DNA from 2 places in the Shewanella sp. 10N.286.45.A1 genome. Region 1 is predicted to be linked to the other one. Evidence: predicted binding sites of a transcription regulator. Region 1 holds the regulator's gene; the other holds the start of a gene.

Region 1 (9,849 bases):
AGCCATAAAGTACGGCTACCATGCCCCAATGCGCCCGCCAGAGCGCAAAAAGGTAAGAAACGACGTGGGACATTAAACACCATAGCAAAGCCGACTGCAGGGATAGCAGAGAACAACGCATCATTTAGCATTGCCAAAATAAGAGTCATCATAAAAACAAGCCACCAATCTGCATTGCCATGGTAATACCAATAACAGACGCAAGTGTTAGCAAGGTCGCATGACCCCAGCGGGAAATTCCAACATTAAGGTGGCCTTTTACCATATCCGAAATGGCGTTAATCATCGGGAATCCTGGCACCAGCATTAATACGCTAGCCGCCATTGGTAATTTTGGAGTTTCGGTTAGGTCAAATTGAAAGCCGGTTTGAGCGATAATGGTGGTTACAAAAGCCGTCACGCTAAAATTAAGTAATAAATTGAAGTGTCTCTTAGCGATCGACAGCCTTACAAACATGCCAATAGCTGAAGCCATAAAGGTGATGACGCAAGCAGCAATATCCCCACCAAACAGATGGCAAAAGCTTGCACAGGACAAACCTATCATAGGGACGACATACTTCGCCGGATAAGTTTTTGGCTCAATGCGAGCCACGCGCTTGCGTACTTCATGCAGCCCGTAGATCCCCTTCTCGGTCAACAGACAGATGCGCTGAAGCTCACATACGATGGTCATATTGATCCCGTGCTCACGAGTACGTCGCGTCGTAGTGATGCAGCGCCCATGAACTAGGCTCGTTAAAACGAGGGAGTTTGAAGAGATCGAGATTTCAACACTAACAAGGCCTAGCGCATAGCCTAGGCGCTGACTAATCTCTTCAACAAGTTCAGAGTCAGCACCATAAGCTAGAAGAAGTTGAGCAACCCTAACAACTTGACGTGTAATATCATTTTGTGTGTCAGCGTACAATTCTCAATGTCCTTAACGGAAACTATCTATCTTTGATAGATAACCTCAACGTCATAATCATCATCATCGTAATCGTCATCATCAAGATCATCATCATAATCTTCATTAACTGATTCGTTGGCATTTTGATGGTAGTTGTCCCATTTAAACTCAACTTCAGCTTCAACGTTAACTTCCTCTTCAGGAGGTAACGTATCAATAAAGTCCAAAAGTTTAAGCGCAAGCTCAGCCGTGCCTTCACGGTTGTAAGCAGATATGGTAAACACCTCACCATCCCACTCAAGCTCTTCGACAACCTTATCGATTTTCTGCTGCAGTTCTTCTTCCAGCATTAAATCGGCTTTATTGATAACCAGCCAACGTGGCTTGCCAGCTAGCTTAGGAGAGTGCTTCTCCAGCTCACCAACAATTGCACGTGCTGAATCAACTGGACTACTGCCATCTATCGGCTCGATATCTAAAATATGCAGCAGCACACGACAGCGCTCTAAGTGTTTCAAAAACTGAACACCCAGACCTGCGCCATCAGCAGCACCTTCGATAAGGCCAGGAATATCTGCAATGACAAAACTCTGGCCAGGTCTTGGGTTTACGACACCAAGATTAGGGACCAAAGTAGTAAAAGGATAATCAGCAACTTTAGGCTTAGCTTTTGAGACAGAACGAATAAAGGTTGATTTACCCGCGTTAGGCATACCGAGTAGACCAACATCAGCAAGTAGCATTAGCTCAAGTCTCAAGCTACGCACTTCACCGTCAGTACCCAGTGTTTTCTGTCTTGGTGCTCGGTTAGTACTACTCTTGAAACGAGTATTACCTAAACCATGGAAGCCACCTTTAGCCACAAGCATTTTCTGCCCATGAGTGGTTAAATCACCAAGAGTTTCTTCTGTCTCAGCATCAACGGCTCTAGTACCAACAGGTACTTTAAGCACAAGATCTTCACCGCCATGACCGGTACAGTCACGACCACGACCGTTCTTACCGCGCTCGGCATTATGGAAGCGTTCAAACTGATAGGTAATTAACGTGTTAAGGTTTTCGTCAGCCTGCAGATAAACACTGCCGCCGTCACCACCATCACCGCCATCAGGACCACCATCAGGAACATATTTTTCACGTCTAAAACTGACGCAACCACTGCCACCATTACCCGCTTCTACACGGATAGTCGCTTCATCGACAAACTTCATACCAACTCCTGGCACCACAGAATGAAAGAATTATACTCTTAACGATTCTAGTCGCCAAAACACAATTTACTTAATATTAAAAAAAACAAAGCCCCACCAATGGCGGGGCTTAGTATCAATCTTAGCTGAAGCTAAAGATTAATCTTCAATGCTGATGAACTTGCGGTTCTGTGGACCTTTAACTTCAAACTTCACTTTACCATCAGTAAGTGCGAATAAAGTGTGGTCACGACCGATACCAACATTAACACCAGCGTGGAATTTAGTACCACGTTGACGAACGATGATGTTACCAGCTAGAACTGATTCACCGCCAAAGCGCTTTACACCAAGACGTTTACTTTCTGAATCGCGGCCGTTACGAGTAGAACCGCCAGCTTTTTTATGTGCCATGAGTTAGACTCCTAATTAAGCGCTAATAGCTGTAATTTTAACTTCGGTGAACCATTGACGATGGCCCATCTTCTTATCGTGGTGCTTACGACGACGGAACTTAACAATAGTTACCTTCTCCGCACGGCCGTGGCTAACTACTTCAGCAACAACCTTACCACCTTCAACTAAAGGTGCACCTACGTGTACAGTTTCACCATCAGCAACCAAAAGAACTTGATCAAACTCGATAGTTTCGCCTGTAGCGACTTCTAATTTTTCTAAACGAACTGTATGACCGGCTTCAACGCGATGTTGCTTGCCGCCACTTTGAAAAACAGCGTACATAGCTATTTTACTCCGATATTTCTAACACGCCGCTCAAACATAATAGATTGATGCAGAGGTGCTATAAAAGCTTTAATGACAATGGTCGCGGAGTTTACGCTAAGAACCCGCATCTGACAAGTGCTAATTGAATAAGAATAAAAAAAGACCCAAATAACTCTCACAATTACCGACAACTACTGTCTTGCAGCGCAAATTTAGGTAGAATCCCTCTATTATAACATTTATGTCTAAAATGAGCTGCGAGTTGTCATTGTAGCCAACAAATAGAGCCTATTTATGGATTTGAACGCCATTCGTCAATTGGCTGATAGCGATATGCAAGCTGTCAATCAACTGATCTATAAACAACTAGAGTCTGATGTAGCCCTAATTAACCAGTTAGGCTTTTACATTATTAACGGTGGCGGTAAGCGCTTAAGACCTTTATTGTCAATTTTGGCCGCTAGAGCGATCGACTATAACGGCGAGTCTCACCTGAAATTGGCCGCTATTATTGAGTTTATTCATACTGCTTCATTGTTACACGATGACGTAGTTGATGAATCAATGCTGCGCCGCGGTAGAGAAACAGCCAACGCCCTTTTTGGTAATAGTGCGAGTGTGCTAGTTGGTGACTTCCTTTACACCCGCTCATTTCAAATGATGACTGAGCTAAAAAGTCTTGAAGTTCTCGAAATCCTAGCTGACGCAACCAATGTGCTCGCAGAAGGAGAGGTCCTACAATTAATGAATTGTAATGACCCTGACACAACAGAAGACAGCTATATGCGTGTCATCTATTGTAAGACAGCGAAACTTTTTGAAGCCGCGACACGTTTAGCAGGCTTGTTAGCAGAAAGCTCAGAAGAGGTGCAAACCGCACTTGCTGAGTATGGCAAATTCTTAGGCACCGCTTTCCAGTTGACCGATGATCTATTGGACTACACCGCTGAAACAGAAGAGCTAGGTAAAAACATTGGTGATGACTTAGCAGAAGGTAAACCTACCCTACCGCTCATTTTCGCCATGGCTAATGGCAGCGACACTGAACAAGCCTTGATTAGAGAAGCGATCGAGAAAGGTGATGGCACGGAGCACATTGAAGTCATTTTGAGTGCACTAAAAAGCTGTGGTGCACTTGAGTATACTGAGCAACGTGCTATTGAAGAGTCAAATAAGGCTATCGCAGCATTGAACATACTACCTGAGTCAGAATATAAAACAGCATTAGTATCGCTGGCTAAAATTGCGGTACAACGTAACCACTAGTATTGCTGCTTAGCAAAACAAAAACGGAGCCAATTGGCTCCGTTTTTCGTTTAAGCAATTCACTGCTAAAAATAGAATTACTTAACGAACTCAATACCTAAATCGATATCAGCTTTTAATGTGTCTAACATTGCATCACGAGCATTAGCTTCAAATGCGCTAACATCGCCGTATGCAAGTACTTGCTCAACACCATTCTTACCTAGAACGACTGGCTGTGCGAAGAACTCTGCATGCTCGCTGCCACCATCTATATAAGCACACTCAACAACGTTTGCTTCACCTTGTAGACCACGCACTAGAGACAAACCGAAACGGCATGCCGCTTGACCCATAGAAAGTGTCGCGCTGCCGCCACCGGCTTTAGCTTCTACCACTTCAGTACCCGCATTTTGGATACGTGTTGTTAGTGCTGCAACTTCTTCATCAGTAAAGCTCACGCCTTCGATTTGAGAAAGAAGCGGAAGAATAGTCACACCACTATGGCCACCAATAACATTAACTTTCACGTCAGCAACGTTCAAGCCTTTTGCGGCTGCAACGAAGGTTTCAGAGCGGATAACATCAAGAGTCGTCACACCAAATAAACGATTCTTATCATACACGCCAGCTTTCTTTAGTACTTCAGCAGCAATTGCTACAGTGGTATTTACAGGGTTAGTGATAATACCGATAAGCGCTTTAGGGCTGGTTGCTGCACACTTTTCAACTAGGTTTCGAACAATACCAGCGTTGATGTTGAATAGATCTGAACGATCCATACCAGGCTTACGTGCAACACCGGCAGAAATTAGCACTACATCAGCACCTTCAAGTGCAGCTGTAGGATCTTCACCAGCAAATCCTTTTACTTCAACATCAGTTGGTATGTGGCTTAAATCAACCGCAACACCAGGTGTTACAGGAGCAATATCATAAAGTGACAATTTAGAACCAGCAGGTAATTGAGTTTTTAATAGTAGGGCAAGCGCTTGGCCAATACCGCCAGCAGCACCAAGTACAGCAACTTTCATAGTTATCTCCGTCAATTCTTGGATTTTTGTGATGTAGATCTGTTTTTCTAATGGCGCAACAGTACTGGATTCACAACAAAAATTCAATTATCCCTTAGTCGTGTTCAATCTACTTTAGACTCACTTTTTAGTGAGCAATCACATGCAGCGCCCAACCCGCCTAGCTTTGGGTAAGTTACACTCTATAAATGCTAAGGCTAAAATAATTAGAACTTATACTCTACAAAGTGATTTTCAACTAATGCCAAGCTTTCGCTATGAATTTTTATTCAGTAAAACGAATAGCATTTGACATAAAAGGCGAATATAATCATCATATAACGGATTTTTTTGAATAAAGAACAACAAAATATGCAAGCAAGCAAAAATCAAGACGAATTAGTTAAAACATTTAAGTCAATTCTTAAAGAGGAGCGTTTCGGCTCCCAAAGCGAAATTGTGGTAGCTCTTCAAGGGGAAGGCTTTAGCAATATCAATCAATCTAAAGTATCTCGCATGCTGAGTAAGTTTGGCGCAGTGAGAACTAGAAATGCAAAGCAGCAAATGGTTTACTGTTTGCCTGCTGAACTTGGTGTTCCAACTGCTGGTAGCCCACTAAAAAACTTGGTATTGGATGTCGATCATAATCAGTCGATGATTGTAGTGCGCACCAGTCCAGGTGCAGCTCAGCTTATCGCAAGATTGCTTGACTCAATAGGTAAGCCCGAAGGTATTCTCGGCACCATCGCTGGCGATGATACAATTTTTATCAGCCCATCAAATATACAGCAAATCGAAGATACATTAGAGACGGTTAAGTCTTTGTTCAATTACACGGATTAACTTTTCAGAAAACAACAAACGGGCGGAAACCCCGCCCTATTCCCCCCTCAGCGGATCTCCAACTTTTATTTATACGATATGATAAATATGTCATTTTTTATTATCGCAATATCGTTATACTGCTAACTAGGACAGCATTCCTACGTTGAGGATAATAACAATGAAAAATAAAATACTTAGTGTTTCTGAGGTGGGCTGGGAATCTTGGTCTCACGGTGACGATTTTGGCAGCAAACAAAAACATGTTGGTGATACCGCTGGGGCTGAAAGAGTTGGCGTGACCATGGAGAAATTGGCGCCAGGTATGACTTCTGCGTTATCTCATTATCACACCAAAGAAGAAGAGCATATTTACGCGATTCAAGGAGAGGCGACGCTTTACCTCAATGGAGAGCCTCACCAATTTAGTGAGGGGAATTATATCTGTTTTACCGCTAATTCAGGCGTAGCCCATCAGTTTATCAATCAAAGCAACGCTGACTTTACCTTTCTTGTTGTGGGAAACCGCGATGCTCACGATGTGGTCGTTTATCCAGAAACTAATAAAGTATTGGTTCGCAGCATGAACGAAGTATACAGCCGTCGTCCTAGTAGCTACTTTGATAAAGATGAAGATTAATGACACAAATTCATGACTACAAAAAAACGCACTGAATGTGCGTTTTTTTGTAGGTGCTATTGAGTTATTAAGCTGATTTCTCTAAAAAATCTAACGAGGGTGCAAAAAACGATGACCCCGTTAAAGCTTGAGTGAAATGCATAAGATGATCATGATTTCCCTCTTTATCACCATAAATCATACTTTCGAGCATTTTCTCAAAGTTAACTGAATTGCGGCAAGTAGAGATAAACATTAATCCCTGCTCTTTAACCGTACCGTAAGGCATACTCTGCCGTAATATTTCCATTGAGTTACCCGCATCATCCTTTAAATTAACCCGTTTAATATGGCTAGTTAACGGCTTATCTGCAGAGGCATATTCAATATTTTCAGCTTTAGTACGGCCAATGATATCTTCTTGTTTCTTTTCAGGGAGTCGATTCCATTTACTCAGATTGTGAGCAAATTTTTGCACATGGATATAACTACCGTTTCTAAATGAAGCATCTTCGTCACCCGTTAATGCAACCTCTTGGCGACTGCGGCCTTTAGGGTTCTCTGTGCCATCAACAAATCCGGTCAAGTCACGGCTATCCATGAAACGGAAACCACGCTCTTCATCAACAAGCTCAACCAGCCCTTCAAACATTTGGCATACTTCGTTGGCGACTAAGTGCAGAATATCAAAACGGTCACAACGCACATGCACAAACAGATCATACTCAATCGCTGGTGCATCTCTGTTCTCTTGGTTCATCGCTGGAAATGGTTTTAACTGGCAAGGCCTAGCTGCAGGGTAAAGTGTATCCCAGTAGTTGGCACCTATCGCAACAAAGCCGTTAAAGGCGCTATCCGAAAACTGATCCGCCAGCTCATGAATATATTGAGCCACATTAGCGACACATGGGCGCATTTGCGAATCAATACCTTCATTCGCATTAAACATTAAATAGACACTGTGCAAATTTCCTTCAGCACAAACTCCCAGCTGTTCACGAGGCATAACCTGACTATCCATTTTTATCTGTAACCCTTATTCTGTATTAATCTTCGGCAACATTATCTACAACTTTAGATATTAATAATTATAAGTGACGCACATTAACCAAAATAAAGACTTATATTTAATCAACTTACCACGCTACGTACCAGTATCACATTCGTTAACCGAGAATACTAAACACCAGTAGGCGCAGAATACACTGAGTGAGTACAAACTAAACGCATTAGACTCATGCTTACTAAAGTAGTCAATAAATACTAATAAAAGCAAATGATTAAATGTTTAGCTCTTACTTATGTTGATGTAAAGGTCAGTTTTGATTTAGTTTACAGCCATTACAACAATATCAAACTGTGTGGTGCTGCAGTAATTGCCACCGTTTCACCAATTTTGATATCCAAACATTCACTATGGATATCAAGCGTCTTGCTTTCGATATTGACCAAGTATTGACAAACGCTGCCAAGAAAGCGTCGTTCGATAACTTTACCTTTACCGGACTCACTTCTAGCGATCTGCAACTGCTGAGGTCTTAGTAATAATTCGGCATCACTACCGATTGCCACTTTAAGCTGTTGTTCGCTTTCAATATCACCAATAAGTGTGGACACTCTTTTGCCTGCAACCACTGTCGCTTCCAAATAATTACTTGCGCCTAGAAAGTCAGCGACATATTTATCTTGAGGCCCTAAGTACAATCGTTCAGCATCACCGCATTGAACAATCTTCCCCTGATTAAATAATGCAAGCTGGTCTGCAAAAACAAACGCCTCATCCTTACTGTGCGTAACAAAAACAGCACTAATATTATGGCTCTTCAAGATATTACGGATCTCAAGCATCATCTCTCGACGAACTTTCGCGTCGATGTTAGAAAATGGCTCATCTAGCAAAAGTACTTCTGGCTCGTAGGCCAACGCTCTAGCGATCGATACCCTTTGTTGCTGCCCACCAGATAGCTCATGCGGATAGCGCTCTCCTAGTCCACCCAGCTTGACGAGAGCCAACATTTTCTCAAGCCGTGCAGCTTTGCTAGCCTTATCGACCTGCTTTACGCCAAAGAGTATATTTTCAGCCACGGTCAAATGTGGGAATAGAGCATAATCTTGGAAAATCATACCTATGCCCCGTTTTTCACTGGCTACAAATTCCTTTTCAGAAACGACCGTTTTGCCATTGATTCTTATCTCTCCAGCAGAAATATTTTGTAAACCAGCAATAGCGCGCAGCAATGTGGTTTTACCACAGCCACTAGGCCCTAACAGGGCGACAATCTCGCCTTTTTCAACCGTTAAGTCCAAGCCTTTAAGAACAACGGTCTTTTGGTAACTACTATGAATATTGCTAACTTGTAACGTAGCCATAATTACTTTTCTTGCTCCAGCGAACGATTGAGATAGATCAGAGGAACAAGGCCGACTAACACGATGACTATTGCAGCTAATGCACCGCGTTCGAGCTGTTCATCTGAAACAAATTGAAAGACATAAGTCGCCAAATTTTCAAAACCGATTGGCCTGAGTAGCAAGGCTGCAGGCAGCTCTTTCATACACTCGATAAAGACCAACAATAACCCAGCAAAAATACCTTTCCTAAGCAATGGAATATGAACTCTAGCGAGCAGCGATTTGGGTGTTAAACCTAAAGTCACACTCGCCATATCTAAAGAGGGAGAAATACGCTTGTAACTGTTTTCTATACTGCCAATAGCTATTGCCGCAAAACGAATGCAAAATGCACATATAAGAATAAATGAACTACCAGTCAAAATCAGTCCAGGTCCTTGCATACCTATATGGTCAGCTAAATCATTAATAGCAAAATCAAGCTGGGTAAATGGCACTAAAATACCAATTGCTAAAACCGTTCCAGGTAGCGCATAGCCAGTAGAAGCCAGCCGAGAAGGCAGCATATCCGCTTTCCGTGGGCTGACTCGCCTAACGAACATTAGCACGATACCGATACCAACACAGATAAGGCTAACGACTAATGAGATCCACAAACTATTGAAACTGTATTCAAAAAACTTGGCATTCCAACTCTCAGCAAAATAGCCCCAAGCATATTGTATTAAAATAATAAAAGGCAGAAAAAATGCTAGAAACAATAAAGTTAAACAATAGCCTGTTGCAGCGTAGGCCTTAGCCCCTCTAAGGCTATAGTAATCAAGCTCACCGGGGGCTGACTGCTTTTGGAACAGTTGCTGTTTTCGTCGTGCAAAACGCTCAAAACCAACCATAGCAAATACCACAAGCAACATGATTGTAGAAAGCTTAGCGGCAGCCGTTAAACTGCCATATTCAAACCAAGTGTCATAAACCGCTGTTGTGAGCGTA
Region 2 (9,849 bases), on a different contig from region 1:
CTCGATTTTATCTAAAAAAGTGTCATCGAGATCGGTTCGAATTGTATCACCTAAAATCTGTCCTAAGGTGCCAACGTTTGACCTTAACGACGCATACATATCAACCATACGTGCTCCATATCAGTAAGCTAATCGATCACAATACCTAGCGATAGCATACTAGGCAATGATCTAGTTCGGGTTACCGTGCCTGAATGTGCTCTATCTCACTTTTAAGCACACTAATTATGGCGCTTATAATGACTTTGCACTGAATATCTAATCTGACAAGACAAATTATTTTATACAAGCATGATAAATCAGCTCTTTTAATAGCTTCTTTGTTTTGTCTAGGTAGTGCAGGTCAAGAAACTCATCCGGTTGATGAGCCTGCTCAATGCTTCCAGGTCCTAGCACCAGTGTTTGGCAACCGAGCTGTCTGATATAAGGGGCTTCTGTGGCATAGTTAACCACTTCTGGCTCACTTTCTGAAAGCTGTGCAACCAATTGGCTCCAGCTACTATTTTTGTCATCAGCAAAGGGTTCTGAGCCTGGGTACAAAGGCGCGACACTAATACAGCCTGGGTACTGGCTAGAAACAGGTTCGAGGTAATTAGCCACCATCAGTTCTAAATCTTCAAGTCCGAGACCTGGAATTGGCCTAAGGTCGATATGCAGATCGCAGCAGCCACATATCCTATTTGCTGCATCCCCACCGTGGATATGGCCAAAGTTCATTGTAGGGTATGGCACACTAAAAGCGTCTTCACGGTAGTTTTCGGCTAAGTGCTGCTTAAGCCTAAGCAACTGACCGGTAACTAAGTGCATCACCTCAATGGCATTAAGCCCTTTGGCTGGATCTGACGAATGACCACTGCGACCGGTTACTCGTATACCTTGAGTAAAATGGCCTTTATGCATATATACGGGTTTTAGGCTAGTGGGCTCACCAATAATGGCGTAATCAGGGCTGATCGATTTTGCGGCGGCAAATGCTTTTGCACCATTCATGGTCGTTTCTTCATCAGCGCTGGCAAGGATATGCAAAGGTCGCTTGAACTTGTCCATTGGCAACTCTTTTAAGGCTTCTAGCACTAAAGCAAAAAAACCTTTCATGTCACAGGTACCTAAACCATACCAACGGTCATTTTTCTCAACCAGTTGAAAAGGATCTTGGCTCCAACGCCCTTCATCAAATGGTACCGTGTCTGTATGACCTGCCAATAACAGTCCACCTTGGCCGCTACCATAAGAGGCGACAAAGTTATGTTTGTCACGCGTGTTTGCAACGGAGTGTGCTTGGCAGCTCATGCCTAAATCTGTAAACCAATTATGCAGTAGCGCAATAACGGCCTTATTGCTCATGTCATGCTGCGCCTCTAAAGCGCTGATCGATGGTGAACCGATTAGCTGAGTGAAGCTGCTTTTTAATGTAGGGAGTGTAGTCATTAAAAAATACCTAAATATATATTCAAATATATTGCATAATTAAATTTGTGTGTTAGTCTATCAAACAGCTAAGATAAGTACCATATTTTGATGGCCTTTAAATGAGAGTATATATGTTTAACCTAGTTCAATTATTAAATATTAAGGTCAATCCTACCCAATTCCTGCGACGATAAACTTGTCTTTAATGGTGTTCAGCCAGGGCTTAAGTTGTGCCCATTCTTTTTTTTCGTTTTGTCATCTAAATTCAAGATAAAGGTTTTAAAGTCATAGACTATGAAAAATATAGCCATTATTGGCGCTAGCGGTTATACCGGTGCGCAGATCACTCCTCTCATAAATGCTGAATCGGATTTGTCCATTCAGGGTCTTTATGTTTCTGAAAATAGCTTAGATAAAGGTAAAGCACTTGCTGAACTGTACCCTACATACAGTCATATTAATCTTTGTTTAAGCCCGCTTACCAGTGATGCCAAAGCAGCCATTGTTGAGCAAGCTGATGCGGTCGTATTAGCGACAGACCACGTAGTGAGCTTGCATCTAGCTGCTTGGTTTTATCAACAAGGCCTAGCTGTGTTTGACCTAAGTGGTGCTTATCGTTTTGAAGCGTTAGATAAGTATCCTAAGTGGTATGGTTTTACTCATGAATATCCAGCAGTGCTTGCTGATGCAGTTTATGGCCTAGCGGAATGGAATGCCGACAAAATTGCAACCAGCAAGATGATCGCTGTACCGGGTTGTTACCCAACGGCATCGTTAACAGCACTTAAGCCACTGGCTAATATGTTGACTGATGTAATGCCGGTAATAAACGCCGTCAGCGGTGTGACGGGGGCGGGTAGAAAAGCGCAATTACATACTAGTTTTTGTGAAGTGAGCTTAACGCCATACGGCGTGCTTGGACATAGACATCAGCCTGAAATTGCTACCCAGCTCGGACAAGAAGTTATCTTTACTCCTCATTTGGGCAATTTTAAACGCGGCATACTTGCCACCATTACGGTACAACTCGCTAAAGGCACTACAGCTAAAGATATTGAAGCGGCTTATCAGTGTTATGACAACGCGCCACTTGTAACTGTAAAACAGAATCAATTTCCTAAAATTGATGATGTAGTGCAAACCCCTAACTGTCTTATCGGTTGGAAGTTTGACCCAGAAACAAATTACCTAGTGGTCACAAGCGCAATTGACAACTTAATGAAGGGTGCAGCGAGTCAGGCCTTGCAATGCATAAAGATTCATTTTAACGAATTGTTAAAATAACGACTTTGGATCCTAAAATGGCAACATTAAATACAGAACTGAATGCTAAGTCTAACGCCAAACCAGTGATGGTATTGAAGGTCGGTGGAGCACTTTTACAGTGTGAAATGGGCATGGCGCGTTTGATGGAAACCGCGGTCAAAATGATCGCCAATGGTCAGCCATTGATTATGGTGCATGGTGGAGGCTGCTTGGTGGATGAGCAGCTAAACGCAAATAACATGGTCACGCAGAAGCTAGATGGGTTAAGGGTGACACCTGCAGAACAGGTACCTGTCATTGTCGGCGCACTCGCTGGTACATCGAATAAAACCTTACAAGCTGCTGCAATCAAAGCTGGTATCACCAGTCTCGGTATGAGTCTTGCTGATGCCGATATGGTGACAGCAAACATTAAAGACCCTCAGCTTGGATTTGTGGGAGAGGTTGAGCCAAATGATGCCAGTTACCTAGAGTTTGTATTAACTAAAGGTTGGATGCCAATTGTCAGCTCTATCGCTATCAGTAGCCAAGGCGAAATGCTAAATGTTAATGCGGATCAAGCCGCTACTGCACTTGCAAAGCTTGTTGGCGGTAATCTTGTGTTGTTGTCTGATGTTTCAGGTGTACTTGATGGTAAAGGACAACTGATCAGCAGCTTGAATCGTGCCGAAATTAACGAACTAACTAAGATTGGTGTGATTGAAAAAGGCATGAAAGTTAAAGTCGAAGCAGCTCTTGAAGTTGCGGAGTCGATGGGGGAAGCCGTTCAAATCGCATCTTGGCGTCATGCAGAACAACTTATTGCATTAAGCAACGGTGAAGCCGTTGGTACTCAGATTCAACCTTAGGGAGCGGTTTCATGAACCATCTATTATCAATTAAAGATCTATCGCAACAGCAGCTTTTAGACTTGCTAGCGCTAGCAAAAAACATCAAAGCAAATCCGGCGGATTACAGAAAAGCGCTCGATGGTAAAAGTGTAGTAATGCTATTTGAAAAGCCTTCATTAAGAACTCGTGTCAGCTTTGATATTGGTATCAATAAGTTAGGTGGTCACTGTTTGTATCTTGATCAGCAAAATGGTGCATTAGGCAAGCGTGAGCCTGTTTCTGATTTTGCCGCTAATATCTCTTGTTGGGCTGACGCCATTGTGGCGCGGACTTTCTTGCACTCAACTATTGAGCAGTTAGCTGAGCATGGCTCTGTACCTGTGATAAATGCATTGTCTGATCTTTATCATCCTTGTCAGGGCTTAGCAGATTTCTTAACTCTGTCTGAGCAGTATGATGACGTGAGTAAGGTAAAGCTTGCCTACGTGGGTGACGGCAATAACGTAACTCATTCTTTGATGTTCGGCGCGGCAATTTTAGGTGCACACCTGACCGTATTGTGCCCTCCAGGTCATTTCCCTGACGGCAAGGTTGTGTGTGAAGCCCAAGCGTTAGCTGCAAAACATGGCGGTACACTAGTGCTTAGCTCAGATATCGAAGCGATAGCCGGCCACGATGCTATCTATACAGATACCTGGATTTCGATGGGCGACAGCGCATCAATGGAAGAGATTGAAGCCAAGTTCAAGCCTTATCAAGTTAATGCTGAGCTGATGGCAAGTGCAGGTGCTAAGCACTTTATGCATTGCTTGCCAGCCTATAGAGAAGTTGAAGCAACCGCTGAGATTGTAGATGGTGAAGGCTCGCTGATTCTGCATCAAGCTGAGAATCGCATGCATGCGCAAAACGCCGTGCTTGTCACTCTATTTAGTCAATAATTTGCGTTGGTTCGTGCAAACGAACTGAACCAGAAATAATGTAGTAGGAATTAAAAATGTCAGTAGAAATAAAGAAAAAAGATGTGAAAAAGGTAGTGCTTGCTTACTCCGGCGGCCTTGATACATCAGCCATTATCCCTTGGCTAAAAGAAACCTATGATAATTGCGAAATCGTCGCTTTTTGTGCTGATGTGGGTCAGGGTGAAGAAGAACTTGTTGGTTTACATGAAAAGGCTATCGCATCTGGCGCATCAGAGTGTTACATCGTCGATTTAAAAGAAGAGCTGGTGGCTGATTATATCTACCCAACGATTGCAACTGGTGCAATTTATGAGGGCACATACCTGCTAGGTACCTCAATGGCGAGACCGATTATCGCTAAAGCTCAAGTTGAAGTGGCTCGTAAAGTTGGCGCCGATGCCGTGTGTCATGGTTGTACTGGTAAAGGTAATGACCAAGTGCGTTTCGAGGGTTGCTTTGCGGCATTAGCACCCGATCTTAAGGTTATTGCTCCTTGGCGTGAGTGGGAAATGGTCAGTCGTGAAGATCTGCTTGATTACCTTGCAGAACGTAACATCGAGACAACCGCTTCAGCGACGAAGATCTATAGCCGTGATGCTAACGCTTGGCATATCTCCCATGAAGGTGGTGAGCTGGAAGATCCATGGAACGAGCCAACTCAAGGCGTGTGGACCATGACCGTTGCACCTGAAGATGCCCCGAATGCACCTGAGTACGTGGCACTAGAGCTAGAGCAAGGCAAAATCACCAAAGTAAATGGTGAAGCTCTATCGCCATACAAGGCGTTGATGCTACTAAATGAGATAGCTGGTGCGCATGGTGTCGGCAGAATTGATATCACTGAAAACAGACTGGTAGGTATGAAATCTCGCGGTTGCTACGAAACGCCTGGTGGTACTGTGATGTTTGCTGCGCTGCGGGCAATTGAAGAGTTAGTGCTTGATAAAACTAGCCGTGAGTGGCGGGAGCAAGTTGGCGCTCAAATGGCGCACCTTGTTTATGATGGACGTTGGTTTACACCGCTTTGTGAATCACTATTGGGCGCTTCAAAGCCACTAGCGGATCTGGTTAATGGCGAAGTCGTCATTAAGCTTTATAAAGGCCAAGCGAGCGCTGTGAAAAAACGTTCACCAAACAGCTTATATTCTGAAGAGTTTGCCACTTTTGGTGAAGATGATGTTTATAACCAGAAAGATGCTGAAGGCTTTATCCGTTTGTATTCGCTTTCTAGTCGTATCAGAGCATTACACGGTCACAACAAGTAACGTTAATAAAGTAGCTCATTAATTTTAGTATTTATACGGCGGACGAGCAGTCCGCCCAGCATTTAAGAGGAAGCCAGCATGGCATTATGGGGCGGCAGATTTAGCCAAGAGAGCAGCGCACTGTTCAAACTTTTTAACGACTCATTGCCTGTAGATTACCGACTCATTGAGCAAGATATTGTCGGTTCAATTGCGTGGGCAAGCGCTATTACTCAAGTTGGCGTTTTGACTACTGATGAGTGCACCCAGTTACATGCTGCGTTAAACGAGCTGCTAGCTGAAACATCCGAAAATCCAGAGATGATTATCGCTTCTGGTGCGGAGGACATTCATAGTTTTGTTGAGCAATCTCTTATCGCTAAAGTGGGTGATTTAGGTAAAAAGTTACACACTGGTCGTTCGCGTAATGATCAGGTAGCGACCGATCTTAAGCTTTGGTGCAAAAAAGAAGGTCAGGAACTACTCGGGTTATTGACTAAGTTAAGAGCTGCACTTATTGAGCTTGCAGAGCGTGAAATCGATGCTGTTATGCCTGGTTACACACATTTGCAAAGAGCACAGCCGGTTCTATTTGGCCACTGGTGTCTTGCTTATGTAGAGATGTTTGAACGTGATATCAGCCGTTTAGAGGATGCCTTGAAACGTGCAGATACTTGCCCGTTAGGAACTGGTGCGCTAGCGGGTACCGCTTATCCAATGGACAGGGTTAAACTTGCACAGTCGCTCGGTTTCGCAAGCCCAACGCTGAACAGCCTCGATACCGTATCAGATAGAGATCATGTGGTTGAGATCTGTAGTGACGCTTCTATTAGCATGATGCATTTGAGCCGTATGGCTGAAGATCTTATCTTCTTTAATAGTGGTGAAGCGGGCTTTATTGAATTAGATGATGAAGTGACCTCTGGTTCATCATTGATGCCGCAAAAGAAAAATCCTGATGCACTTGAGTTAATTAGGGGCAAGACCGGTCGGGTTTATGGCAGCCTAATTGGTATTCTTACCACGATGAAAGCTCTACCACTGGCTTACAATAAAGATATGCAAGAGGATAAAGAGGGGCTGTTTGATGTGATGGACAGCTGGGCGATTTGTCTAGAGATGGCAGCGTTAGTGTTAAGTGGTTTGCAGGTCAATCGTGAAAGAACATTAAGCGCTGCGCAGCAAGGCTATGCTAACTCAACTGAATTGGCTGACTATTTAGTGGCTAAAGGCATGCCGTTTAGGGAAGCTCATCATGTAGTGGGTGAGGCTGTTGTTGTCGCTATTGCGAAACAAACGCCACTGGAAGACTTGCCTTTAGAAGAGCTACAGAGTTTTAGCGCAATTATTGAAGCAGATGTGTATGAGTGCCTTACGATTGAATCTTGCTTGGCTAAACGTGAAGCATTAGGTGGTACATCATTAGTGCAGGTCAAATCAGCATTAGTAACTAAACAAGCTAAAAATAGCAATTAGATTCGCGACGTAATTGAACACAAAAAGGCGGCTATTTCTTAAAGAAATAGCCGCCTTTTTTATTACTATCGATTGCGATAATTACTGAAACAGATCTTCTTCCTCAGACTTATCGATAAAGATATCGCTGTTGTCTTCCTCTTGCTCTGTCGCATATTCAGTCGGCTCAGTACCCGCAATAAAGTACTCAAATCGGGTGGTATAATCTGTTTTACGGCTCAACTTACCTGTGGCTAAATCGATACGCGCAGAAACTATCCCTTCAGGTGCTTTAGTCGGCTCTACAGGTGTGCCTTCCAATGCATCTTTCATAAACTCGTTCCAAGCAGGTCCAGCAGTTTTTGCCCCCGCTTCAGCAAGTGATATTTGATCTTTAGCGCCGTTAGCATTCCAGCTGGTGCGACCTAGTTCTTGGCTATGATCATCGAAACCAACCCAAACGGTAGTGGCGAGTTTAGGGTTAAAGCCACTAAACCAAGTATCGCGAGATTCGTTTGTGGTACCTGTTTTGCCAGCAATATCTCGACGTTTAACCACTCTAGCCGCACGCCAAGCAGTACCATTCCAGCCGGTACCTTTACTCCAATCTCCACCACCCCAAATTACACTTTTAAGTGATTCGGTAATTAGGAATGCGGTTTGCTCTGAAATAATTTGTGGCGCAAAACGTGAGTCCTCATTACCACATTGCTCAGTGGTTGATGGCATATCCTCAGTTGCTGCTGTTGCGTCACCAGGTAGTTCGTTGGCCATAGCGGCGAAAGGGTCATCGACTAATGGCTGCTCAGGGGCAATAGGTGTACAAGCAAGTGTTGGGTTGGCAGCTTCAATTAGATCGCCATTGGCCGACTCTACTCTTTCGATAAAGTAAGGTTCGACTAAGTAGCCGCCATTAGCGAAGGTTGAAAAGGCTGTAACGACTTGCAATGGAGTGACTGATGGTGAGCCCAGCGCAATAGATTCGTTACGAGGAAGGTCAGCCGGATCGAAGCCAAACTTAACCAGTTGGGCAATGGTTGCATCTAATCCGCTATAACGCACGGCACGAACTGACATAACGTTAATTGATTGCGCTAAACCAACACGAAGCCTTGTTGGGCCACCATAAACATCCGGCGAGTTTTTAGGGCGCCAAGCCGTTCCTTGTCGTGTATCAGGTTTATTAATCGGTGCGTTGTTGATCAGTGTTGAAAGGGTATAACCTTTCTCTAATGCCGCGGTATAGATAAATGGCTTGATATTCGAACCTAGCTGACGCTTAGCCTGAGTGACGCGGTTATATTGGCTAGTGTAAAAGCTAAAGCCACCGACAAGGTTTCTAATAGCACCATCTTGAGGATCTACCGATACAATCGCACTGGCAACCAAAGGGACCTGGCTAAGTTGCCAGATATCGCCATTATTACGGATCCAAACTTGCTGACCAGCAGTTAATACCTCTGTAGCAAGTTTAGGTGCTTTACCTTGACGCTTATTGGTAATGAATTTACGCGCCCATTTGATACCATCCCAAGGGAGTTCATAGACATCACCTTTAGCTGTCATCACCTTGGCTGTTTGCTCATCAACGCTAAGCACTGCTGCTGGGTGCATGCCTTGGAATGACCCCGTTTGCTTTAATTTCGCTTTGATCTCTTCATTGTCTGGCTGTACATCGGTCCAAAGTATCTTAGTGCGTCCACGGTAGCCATGGCGTTCGTCATAGGCATAAACGTTATGGCGAAGGGCTTTTTGTGCATCTAACTGTAGTTTTGAATCTACCGTCGTGTAGATATCATAACCGCCAGTATAGGCTTCCTCTTCACCGTACTTTTCAACTAAGTAGTCGCGTGCCATCTCTGAGATATAAGGGGCATATAGATCGATTACTGCGCCATGGTATTTGGCTGTAATAGGCGCTTGAATGGCCTCTTCATACTGCGCTTGAGTAATGTTACGTTTTTCAAGCATGCGACTTAGTACCCAGTTGCGACGATTTAGGGCGCGGGTTGAGTTTCTGATAGGGTTTGCTGCTGAAGGTGATTGAGGCAAACCAGCAATCATCGCCATTTCAGGAAGAGTCAGTTCGTTTAACTCTTTACCGTAATAAACTTGAGCCGCAGCACCAACACCGTAAGCGCGGTTGCCAAGGAATGAGCGGTTAAGGTAAAGGGTTAAGATCTCCTCTTTATTAAGAGCTTTTTCAATCTTTAAGGCTAGAAAGATCTCTTTTGTCTTTCGGATATAGGTTTTGTCTCGGGTTAAGAAGAAACCTCGGGCTACTTGCTGGGTAATTGTACTTGCACCCTGACTCTTCTTACCTGTAGTGACCAGAATAAATGCAGCACGAATAATACCGATAGGATCGATACCTTTGTGCTCGAAAAAACGAGCGTCTTCGGTATCGAGTACTGCGTTGATGAGTTGTTCGGGAACATCATCATATTGGACAGGAATTCGACGTTTTTCACCAAACTGGGAAATAAGTTTACCGTCGCTACTGTAAATTCTCAGTGGCGTTTGTAGTTTTACCGTCTTAAGCGTCGTGACATCCGGAAGCTCCGGAAGCACATAAAAGTATGCTGCCACAATGGCACCAATGCCAAGCAGCCCAAGGCTAAAGAAAGCAATAACAAGACGTTTAAACCACTTCAAAGGAAGATTCCATGAATGTAAATAAGACCC

Evidence for each region. The regulator ArgR, encoded in region 1, controls arginine synthesis, uptake and breakdown. The targets are predictions, from matches to a motif close to ANTGAATANNTATTCANT.
Region 2: argC (N-acetyl-gamma-glutamyl-phosphate reductase) is a predicted target of ArgR. The motif match lies at 1,438-1,455, and genes of this name have one in related genera.

Annotation. Positions count from the first base shown of each region.
Region 1 is NZ_JBFRMK010000307.1:786-10,634, reverse strand. It holds gene AB4238_RS19880 (threonine/serine exporter family protein) at 1-152, opposite strand, end outside; gene AB4238_RS19875 (threonine/serine exporter family protein) at 149-910, opposite strand; gene cgtA (Obg family GTPase CgtA) at 937-2,103, opposite strand; gene rpmA (50S ribosomal protein L27) at 2,242-2,496, opposite strand; gene rplU (50S ribosomal protein L21) at 2,512-2,823, opposite strand; gene ispB (octaprenyl diphosphate synthase) at 3,103-4,074, shown strand; gene mdh (malate dehydrogenase) at 4,152-5,087, opposite strand; gene argR (transcriptional regulator ArgR) at 5,439-5,909, shown strand; gene AB4238_RS19840 (cupin domain-containing protein) at 6,070-6,528, shown strand; gene AB4238_RS19835 (Dyp-type peroxidase) at 6,596-7,528, opposite strand; gene AB4238_RS19830 (ABC transporter ATP-binding protein) at 7,849-8,880, opposite strand; gene AB4238_RS19825 (ABC transporter permease) at 8,880-9,849, opposite strand, start outside.
Region 2 is NZ_JBFRMK010000141.1:4,817-14,665, forward strand. It holds gene ppc (phosphoenolpyruvate carboxylase) at 1-108, opposite strand, end outside; gene argE (acetylornithine deacetylase) at 277-1,428, opposite strand; gene argC (N-acetyl-gamma-glutamyl-phosphate reductase) at 1,705-2,694, shown strand; gene argB (acetylglutamate kinase) at 2,712-3,524, shown strand; gene AB4238_RS11630 (ornithine carbamoyltransferase) at 3,536-4,444, shown strand; gene AB4238_RS11635 (argininosuccinate synthase) at 4,501-5,730, shown strand; gene argH (argininosuccinate lyase) at 5,809-7,185, shown strand; gene AB4238_RS11645 (penicillin-binding protein 1A) at 7,267-9,819, opposite strand.